DNA from 3 places in the Clostridium amazonense genome. Region 3 is predicted to be linked to each of the others. Evidence: predicted binding sites of a transcription regulator. Region 3 holds the regulator's gene; each other region holds the start of a gene.
What was found. Region 3 encodes HrcA, which represses chaperone genes, less so after heat shock. Its sites were predicted from a motif close to TGTTAGCACTCNNNNNNNNNGAGTGCTAACA; they were not measured.
Positions count from the first base shown of each region.

Region 1: the regulator HrcA is predicted to act here: its motif matches at 1,073-1,103, upstream of htpG (molecular chaperone HtpG).
Region 2: the regulator HrcA is predicted to act here: its motif matches at 1,625-1,655, upstream of AC07E4_RS13500 (co-chaperone GroES).

Region 1 is NZ_JBWKMH010000003.1:189,848-193,071, forward strand. Features, by position in the region: gene AC07E4_RS01730 (VanZ family protein) at 1-757, opposite strand, end outside; gene htpG (molecular chaperone HtpG) at 1,162-3,036, shown strand; cyclic di-GMP riboswitch class II at 3,165-3,224, shown strand, end outside.
Region 2 is NZ_JBWKMH010000031.1:265,599-268,822, forward strand. Features, by position in the region: gene AC07E4_RS13490 (DNA-3-methyladenine glycosylase family protein) at 1-632, shown strand, start outside; gene AC07E4_RS13495 (TVP38/TMEM64 family protein) at 756-1,487, shown strand; gene AC07E4_RS13500 (co-chaperone GroES) at 1,683-1,955, shown strand; gene groL (chaperonin GroEL) at 1,989-3,224, shown strand, end outside.
Region 3 is NZ_JBWKMH010000033.1:488,264-491,487, forward strand. Features, by position in the region: gene dnaK (molecular chaperone DnaK) at 1-198, opposite strand, end outside; gene grpE (nucleotide exchange factor GrpE) at 219-818, opposite strand; gene hrcA (heat-inducible transcriptional repressor HrcA) at 1,014-2,054, opposite strand; gene hemW (radical SAM family heme chaperone HemW) at 2,147-3,224, opposite strand, start outside.

The sequences.
Region 1 (3,224 bases), on a different contig from region 3:
AATATGGTACTAAAATGAAATATATAAAAGTTACAAAAATAAATGAAAAGATGTTTTCTTCATTAAAGAAAAAGAAACATATATTCCAATCGATTAAAAAAGCTAAGATGCGTTTAGGATAACTTGGTGAAGAGCCTTTATTAAATGTTTTGGATTTTATAATATTTATATCAGGTAAAATATATTTAAATAGTGGTGTTATTGAGTACCCAATTAATCCACCCAACGTATTTATCATAAGGTCATCTACATCAAATAATCTATAAGGATATTTGTAAATTCCATATATACCAGTTAATTGTGTAACCTCAAAAAACACAGCTACTAAAAAAGATATAAGTAAAGTTTGGTTAAAACTTTTTTTGAAATAGTATCTAAGATAAACTCCCAGAGGTATTGTAAGTACAATGTTAAAGAAAACTTGCATAAAAGCTGGCTCAGAAAATATATGCAAGTATGTATTAGGTTTAGTTAATATAACACTTGTTTCAGATAAAAAATCTTTTATAAATGTAAATGGAATCAGTTGAGTATTAGAGCCTGTAAAAAAAGGTTCATCAACTTGTGGTAATGGTAATAAAGTCATAAAAAAAGCTGTAATACAATAAAAAACAAATGTATAAAAAATAAATATTTTAAATTTGTTATTTGTTCCATATTTTCTATAATTATATACAGCATATGGAATGCATATTATAGAAGTTAATATTGGAAATAATAATACTGCTACTTTTATTGGAAATAAATAAGCACTCAAAATAGAAAACCTCCTAAATTTTAAATAGTTCATAAATAAATTAATATGTTTAACTATATTTTGTACAGTGAAACAATTAATATGATTATAATAACTTCGTTTAATTTAATTCATAATTAAGTAGAATTAATAAATTTTTGTAGTAAATAATTAATAATAGAAATTAATCAATATTTAACAATTTTAATTAAAGTTGAATTAGGATAATTGGTAATATATTTATAAAATTATAAAATGTCAAAACAAAGTATTAAGTTAAAAGTTTAATTCATGAACTTGACATGCATTTTTAAATATGGTATATAAAAGATATGCTGTTAGCACTCGTTGTGATATAGTGCTAACAAAATAGAAATAAAAATAAATTAAATATATAGTCTTTATGGTGAAGGGAGCATTTGAAAATGGAAACTAAACAATTTAAAGCAGAGTCTAAGAGATTATTAGACATTATGATTAATTCAATTTATACTCATAGAGAGATTTTTTTAAGAGAGTTATTATCTAATGCAAGTGATGCAATTGATAAGATTTATTATAAAACATTAAGTGATGATTCGTTAACTTTTAACAAAGAAGATTATTATATTAAAGTAATGCCAGAAAAAGAGAATAGAGTGTTAAGAATATGTGATACTGGTATTGGAATGACTGAAGAAGAGTTAGAAAACAATTTAGGAGTTATTGCAAAGAGTGGTTCACTTCAATTTAAGAAAGAAAATGAATTAGAAGAAGGTCATGATATAATTGGCCAGTTTGGTGTTGGGTTTTATTCAGCATTTTTAGTAGCGGATAAAGTTACTGTTATAACTAAAGCTTTTGGAAGCGATAAAGCTTACAGATGGGAATCACAAGGGGTAGAAGGATATACAATTGAAGAATGTGATAGAGATTCTGTAGGTACAGAAATAATATTAAAAATTAAAGATAATACAGAAGATGAAAATTTTGATGATTATTTAGATGAATATAGTTTAAGAAATTTAATTAAAAAGTATTCTGACTTTATAAGATATCCAATTAAAATGGAATTAACAAAAAATAAGTTAAAAGAAGGTAGTGAAGAAGAATACGAGGAATATAAAGAAGAAGAAACAGTAAATAGCATGGTTCCTATTTGGAGAAAAAATAAAAATGAACTTACTGAAGAAGACTATAATAACTTCTATAGTGAAAAACACTTTGGATTTGATAAACCTATAAAACATGTTCATATTAGTGTAGATGGTATGGTAAGTTATAATTCAATATTATTTATTCCAGAAAAAGCTCCATATGATTTCTATACAAAAGAGTATGAAAAAGGATTAGAGCTTTATTCAAATGGTGTTTTAATAATGAATAAATGTGGTGATTTATTACCAGACTACTTTGGATTTGTAAAAGGTATAGTTGATTCAGAAGATTTTTCACTTAACATATCTAGAGAAATATTACAACATGATAGACAATTAAAATTAATAGCTAAAAATATAAAAAATAAAATAAAAGGTGAACTTGAAAATCTATTAAAAAATGATAGAGAAAAATATGAGAAATTCTATAAAACTTTTGGCTCTCAATTAAAATATGGTGTATATAGTGAATTTGGAAGCAATAAGGATGTACTTCAAGATTTATTAATGTTCTATTCATCTAAAGAAAAGAAAATGGTAACTTTAAATGAATATGTATCTAGAATGCCAGAAGATCAAAAATACATCTACTATGCTGTTGGTGATTCAGTGGAAAGAATTGAGAAACTTCCACAAACAGAATTAGTATTAGATAAAGGATATGAGATATTATACTTTACTGAAGAAGTAGATGAATTTGCAATTAAAATGATGATGAATTATAAAGAAAAAGAATTTAAATCTGTATCTAGTAGTGATTTAGGAATAGAGACAGAAGACGATAAAAATTTATCTGAAAATGAAGAGAATAAAGGAGTTTTTGAAGCTATGAAAAATGTATTGGCTGATAAAGTTAAATCAGTTAAAGCTTCAAAGAGATTAAAAAATCATCCAGTATGTTTATCTAATGAAGGTGAACTTTCAATAGAGATGGAAAAAGTTTTAAAAGCTATGCCAAATGGTCAAGATGTAAAAGCGGATAAAATTTTAGAGATAAATGAAAATCATGAAGTATTTAAAGCTTTAAAAGATGCTCATGAAAAAGATGAAGAAAAATTCAAATTATATACAGATTTATTATATAATCAAGCTTTACTTATAGAAGGATTAGCTATAAATGATCCAGTAGAATTTACAAATAACATCTGTAAAATAATGAAATAATGTGATATTAAAATGGTTTCTATTATTTAGGTAATAGAAACCATTTTATATTTTATAAATAAAGATCCTTTTAAGGAAAAATAAGAAAATAAAGAATTTTATTTACAAGGAAAATAAAGTATTATATAATAAATTTAGGAAATGAAGAAGTATAATTTGTATGTGGGCACTTAAATTATATGGAGTTA
Region 2 (3,224 bases), on a different contig from region 3:
GAGATTATTCAGAAATAAAAAAGGAACTTAGTAAGGATGAAATTTTAAGAAAATCTGTAGAGTTTGGAGAGGGTATTAGACTTTTGAAGCAAGACCCTTTTGAAATTGTTATATCATTTATAACTTCTGCAAATAATAGAATACCAATGATAAAAAGAGCTATAAATAACATAAGTAAAGAATATGGAGATGCTATAGAATATAAAGGAAATACATATTATACATTTCCAACAATAGATCAATTTAAAAAAGCTACATTAGAAGAAGTAGAAGCCTTAGGTGTAGGATTTAGAGCAAAATACATAATAGATGCGGTTGAGAAAATATCTAACAACATATATAACTTAGAAGAAATTAAATCATTAAATGATGATGAGTGCCATGAAGCGTTAAAACAATTTAATGGTATAGGACCTAAAGTTTCAGATTGTATAATGTTATTTTCAATGCAAAAGTATAGTGCTTTTCCTGTAGATGTTTGGGTAAAAAGAGCAATGCAATATTTTTATGTAGCTCCAGATGTGTCTTTACCTAAAATTAGGATTTTTGCTAGAGATAAATTTGGAGAATTAGCAGGATTTGCACAACAGTATCTATTTTATTATGCTAGAGAAAATAAAATAATTACATAAAAATATCAACAAAATTACAAGTATTTACTTTACTTATTATATTAATATGTAAGAAAAAAACAGGGTTATCTATGTTAATTCAAAATTTAAACCAAAATAGTATCAATAAAATGGGGTGGTAAAGTGAATAAAAAAAGTACTAAGAAGAATTTTAAGGATGTTTTAGATAAGTATATCTTTCATATAATATTTGGAATCTTTGTTTTAGTTACAATAGTAGTACTATATGAATATTTCTTTAAATATGCTGATGTTATAAAAAATCCACAAATGATAAAAGACACTATATTATCTTATGGTATTTTCAGTGGGGTTATATATGTTTTGTTGCAAGTTGTTCAAGTGGTATTTTTCTTTATCCCTGGAGAGCCAATTCAAGTAGTTGGAGGATATATTTTTGGTACTGTTTTTGGTACAATTCTTTCAATTATAGGTATAGCAATAGGAAGTGGAATAGGATATTTAATTGCAAGATACTTAATGAGAAATCAAGTTCAAAAGATGATTGAGAATAAAGACTTGAAACTATTCAGAAAAATTCTTACCAAAGGTAGCGATAAAATTGTAATATTTTTTGTTTATATAATTCCGGGAATACCGAAAGATGTATTAGTATATTTATGTGGAGTATCTGATGTTGCTTTTATGGATTTTATGTTATACTCTACACTTGGGAGGTTTCCTTGGATTTTAATCTCTGCAATTTTTGGAAATGGAATAGTAGATAAAAACTACACTACATTAATAATAACAACAGTTGTAGCAGTAACTTTCTTTATATTAGGAGTATTAAAAGGAAAAGATATTTTAAAGAGATTTCATGAACGAAAGAATAAAAAAATTAATAAATTATAAATTATTCTTAAAATAAAGTAAAAGTAAGAAAAACATAGGAAAGTCTATCCAAATCAAAGGAAATGAAGAAAAAATCAATATATAAGAAGTATGGAAAGTTTGATATTAATTAACACTTTAATTATTATAATAATATAAATTAGCACTCTAGGATGAAGAGTGCTAACAAATAAAATTTTTAGGAGGGTTCACATTATGGCAATAAAACCACTTGGTGATAGAGTAGTAATCAAAAGATTGGAAGCTGAAGAGGTGACAAAAAGCGGAATAGTTTTAACAGCAGCTTCACAGGAAAAACCACAAGAAGCAACAGTTATTGCGGTTGGACCTGGTCTTGTAGATGTAAAAATGGAAGTAAAAGTTGGAGATAAAGTATTATTTTCCAAATACTCAGGTAATGAAATAAAACATGAAGGACAAGAATATATCATATTAAAACAAAGTGATATATTAGCGATAATAGAGTAGTAAATATTAATTACAATTTAGGAGGTTTTTGAAATGGCTAAAAGTATTTTATTTGGCGAAGACGCTAGAAGAGCTATGCAAAAAGGTGTAGATGTATTGGCAAATACTGTTAAAGTAACACTTGGACCTAAAGGAAGAAATGTTGTTTTAGATAAAAAATTTGGATCACCACTTATAACAAATGATGGTGTAACAATTGCAAGAGAAATAGAGCTTGAAGATGCATTTGAAAATATGGGAGCACAACTTGTAAAAGAAGTTGCAACAAAAACTAATGATGTAGCTGGAGACGGTACTACAACAGCTACAGTTTTAGCACAAGCTATAATAAGAGAAGGTTTAAAAAATGTAACTGCTGGTGCAAACCCAATGTTAATAAGAAATGGAATAAGAATGGCTGTTGATAAAGCAGTTGAAGAAATAAAACAATATTCAAAACCAGTAAGTGGAAAAGAAGACATAGCAAGAGTTGCTGCAATATCAGCAGCTGATGAAGAAATAGGAAAGTTAATCTCAGATGCTATGGAAAGAGTAGGCAATGAAGGAGTTATAACTGTTGAAGAATCTAAATCAATGGGAACAGAACTTGAAGTTGTTGAAGGTATGCAATTTGATAGAGGTTATTTAAGCTCATACATGGTAACAGATACAGAGAAAATGGAAGCTGTATTAGATAATCCATATATCTTATTAACTGATAAAAAAATAACAAATTTACAAGAAATATTACCTGTACTAGAGCAAGTAGTTCAACAAGGTAGAAAATTATTAATAATAGCTGAAGATATCGAAGGTGAAGCTTTAGCTACATTAGTAGTTAATAAATTAAGAGGAACATTTACTTGTGTTGCTGTTAAAGCACCAGGATTTGGTGATAGAAGAAAAGAAATGCTTCAAGATATAGCTATCTTAACAGGTGGTACAGTTATAAGTGATGAACTTGGATTTGATTTAAAAGAAACTACAGTTGAAATGTTAGGTAGTGCAGAAAGCGTTAAAATTTCTAAAGAAAATACTGTTGTAGTAAATGGAAAAGGCGCTAAGGAAGATATAGCTAAGAGAGTTCACCAAATTAAAGTTCAAATGGATGAAACTACTTCAGAATTCGATAGAGAAAAATTAAACGAAAGACTTGCAAAACTTGCAGGTGGAGTAGCTGTAATTAAAGTTGGAGCAGCAACTGAGACAGAACTTAAAGAAAGAAAATTAAGAATAGAAGACGCATTAGCTGCAACAAAAGCTGCTGTAGAAGAAGGTATAATAGCAGGT
Region 3 (3,224 bases):
TATTGTTTTATCTGGATTTGTTATTGCTTGTCTTTTTGCTACTTGACCTACTAGTCTTTCACCATCTTTCATGAAAGATACTACTGATGGAGTAGTTCTTGCTCCTTCTGCGTTTGCTATAACTACCGGTTCTCCACCTTCCATAACTGCAACACATGAATTTGTTGTTCCTAAATCAATTCCTATTATTTTTCCCATAGTATTTTACCTCCTATTTGCTAATTTGCTACTTTTACCATACTATATCTTAATACTTTATCTTCTTTTTTGTATCCTTTTAAGAATACTTCCACTATTTGATTTTCACCTAATTCATCATTTTCTTCATGCATAACTGCATTATGATAGTTTGGATCAAATCCATTAGCAGTATCTATTTCTTCAACACCTAATTTTTCAAGTGAAGTATTAAATTGTTTTACTGTCATTTCTATGCCTTTTCTTAAATCATCTACATTAGAATCACAAGATAGTGCACGTTCTAAATTATCAAGAACAGTAAACATTTCTTTTAAAACATCTTCACAAGCACTTAGATAAATACCTTCTTTTTCTTTTATTGTTCTTTTTCTGTAATTGTCATATTCAGCACCTAATCTTAGGTACTTTTCCTTTGAATCATTCAATTCACTTTTTAATTTTTCATTTTCTGCTTTTAAAGCTTTAATATCTACTGGTTCAAAACTTGTTTCCTCATTTTTTTCAGCATCTTCTATATTTTCGGATTCTTTCAGGTTTTCTGCTTCACACTTGCATTCTTCCTCAAGATTTTCCTCCCTTTTTTCATTAAGGGTTTCATCTCTCTTATCCACTTTCATTCCTCCATTCTATATTTAACTTAGTCTTTATACAGTAAAATAAATTGTAATTTTTATTATCATTTATTTACTATAGTTAGATTTTTAGGTTTGAAAGAAAATAACAAGCTATACTTAAATATTTGTTTCTTATATTAAAGTTTAGATAAAAGCATATTAATACTTCTATTTAACTTGCTATTTTAAACTTTAGTATTAAAAACCTTTATATAATTTTTGTATATTATAATTAAGTTCTTTAACTAACTTATCAACTACTGCTATAACTTTACTATATGGAATTCTAGTTGGACCTATAACTCCTATAGTTCCTATTGGATTTCCGTTATAACTATATGTCGCAGTTATTATACTGCATTCCTTAGCAGAATCTAGAAAATTTTCTTCACCTATTTTCACAGATAATCCTTGCTTTGCATCAGTATCTAACAATTTTTTAACATAGTCTACATTATTTACAAAGTTCAAGAAATCTTTAGCTTTATCTATATTGTTGTATTCTTGATAATTAAATATATTTGTTGATCCTTTTATAAATACCTTACTATTATCTTCATTTATTAAAGTTTCATAAAGCATTGGAATGATAGCATTGAAAATTTCCTCATTTTGCATTAAATCTTGTTTTAATTTTTCTAAAAACTCTAGTGACATATCCTCAAAAGATATATTTCTTAATTTTAAATTTAATACATTATTTATTTGTAAGATCAAACTACTATCAATAGACTTTTTAACTTTAATAACTTTATTCTTTATTACACCACTATTAGTAACAATAGTAAACAAAATGCTATTGTTATCTATTGGAGCTAACTGCAAGTACCTCATTGAACTAGTTTTTAATGATGGTGCTTTAACAACAGAAGTAAGATTTGTAAGATTCGATAATATTTCTGTTGCTTCTATAAGCACTTTATCTATTTCCTCAAAAGCTATATCTAATAGTGAATTCTTTATTATAGCTTCTTCTTCTGAAGTAAGTGCAGAAATTTTCATAAGGTCATCAACATAAAATCTGTAGCCTTTATCTGAAGGTTTCCTTCCTGAAGATGTATGCAATTGTTCTAGATATCCCATGTCTTCAAGATCAGACATTTCATTTCTAATAGTTGCAGAACTAATTCCCAAATCATACTTCTTAGCAATTGTTCTAGACCCTACTGGTTCTCCACAAGTGATATAATCATGGATAATAGCTTTAAGTATATAAATTTTTCTATCATCCATTTCCATTTTATCACCTCATTATTAGCACTCACTAATTAAGAGTGCTAATTAGTACATTCTTAACATATCATTTTCTATGTATATTGTCAATAGATTTTTTAATCTTTTTCAAAAATAAATTCACACATTATACTATTAGATACTTCTATTCCTCGCTTTGTTAAATAAATACTATTTTTTTCATCACTCATTAATCCAAGTTTTACATACTTATTAATAATTTTCCCATAAACTTCATATATATCCGAGTTAAATCTTTCTTTAAATGTATTTTTATTTATACCATTTATTTTTCTAAGACCCAAAAACATAAACTCTTCCATATTGTCTTTTATATTATTCTTTTCTTTATATATTATCGCATTTCCTTTTTTATTCATTTTTTCTATATAATAAGAAATATTATTTTCATTAGAATATCTTATTTCATTTATATATGAATGAGCTGAACTTCCGCAACCTATATATGGTTTAACATCCCAATAAACTAAATTATGTCTACATTCTTTTCCAGGCTTTGCATAATTAGAAATTTCATATTGTATATATCCATTTTTCTTTAGAATTTCCAATGTTTTTAAATTCATTTTTCTTTCATCTTCTTCACTAGGAAGCTTTAATATATCCTTTTCAAAAAGATTATAAAAAGGTGTACCCTCTTCAATTATTAAACTATAGCAAGATAGATGTTCTGGTTTTAAATTAATTATTTTATTTAAACTTTCTTCCCACATTTCTACAGTTTGATTTGGTAGTCCAAACATTAAATCTACATTTATATTTTCAAAACCACTCTCTCTTGCCATATCATAACTTTCTATAAATTCTTCAAAGGTATGTATTCTACCTATTTTTTTTAATAAATTATTTTGACAAGCTTGAAGTCCTATACTTAATCTATTTACTCCCATTTTCTTAAATGCTTCTAATTTTTCCTTTGTAAATGTGCCTGGATTTCCTTCAACAGTAAATTCTATATCTTTTGATAAATTTAATTTTTTTATGCTTTCTTTTAGTATATTAATTGCCTCTAAAGAGAAATAGGTGGGAGTTCCCCCACCTATAAATATAGTTTCTATTATATAATTTGAAAGACTCACATTATCTATTTCTTTAGATAGCGCTTTCGCATAGTTTATCATCTGTCCATCACATCCACTAAAAGAAGGAAAATCA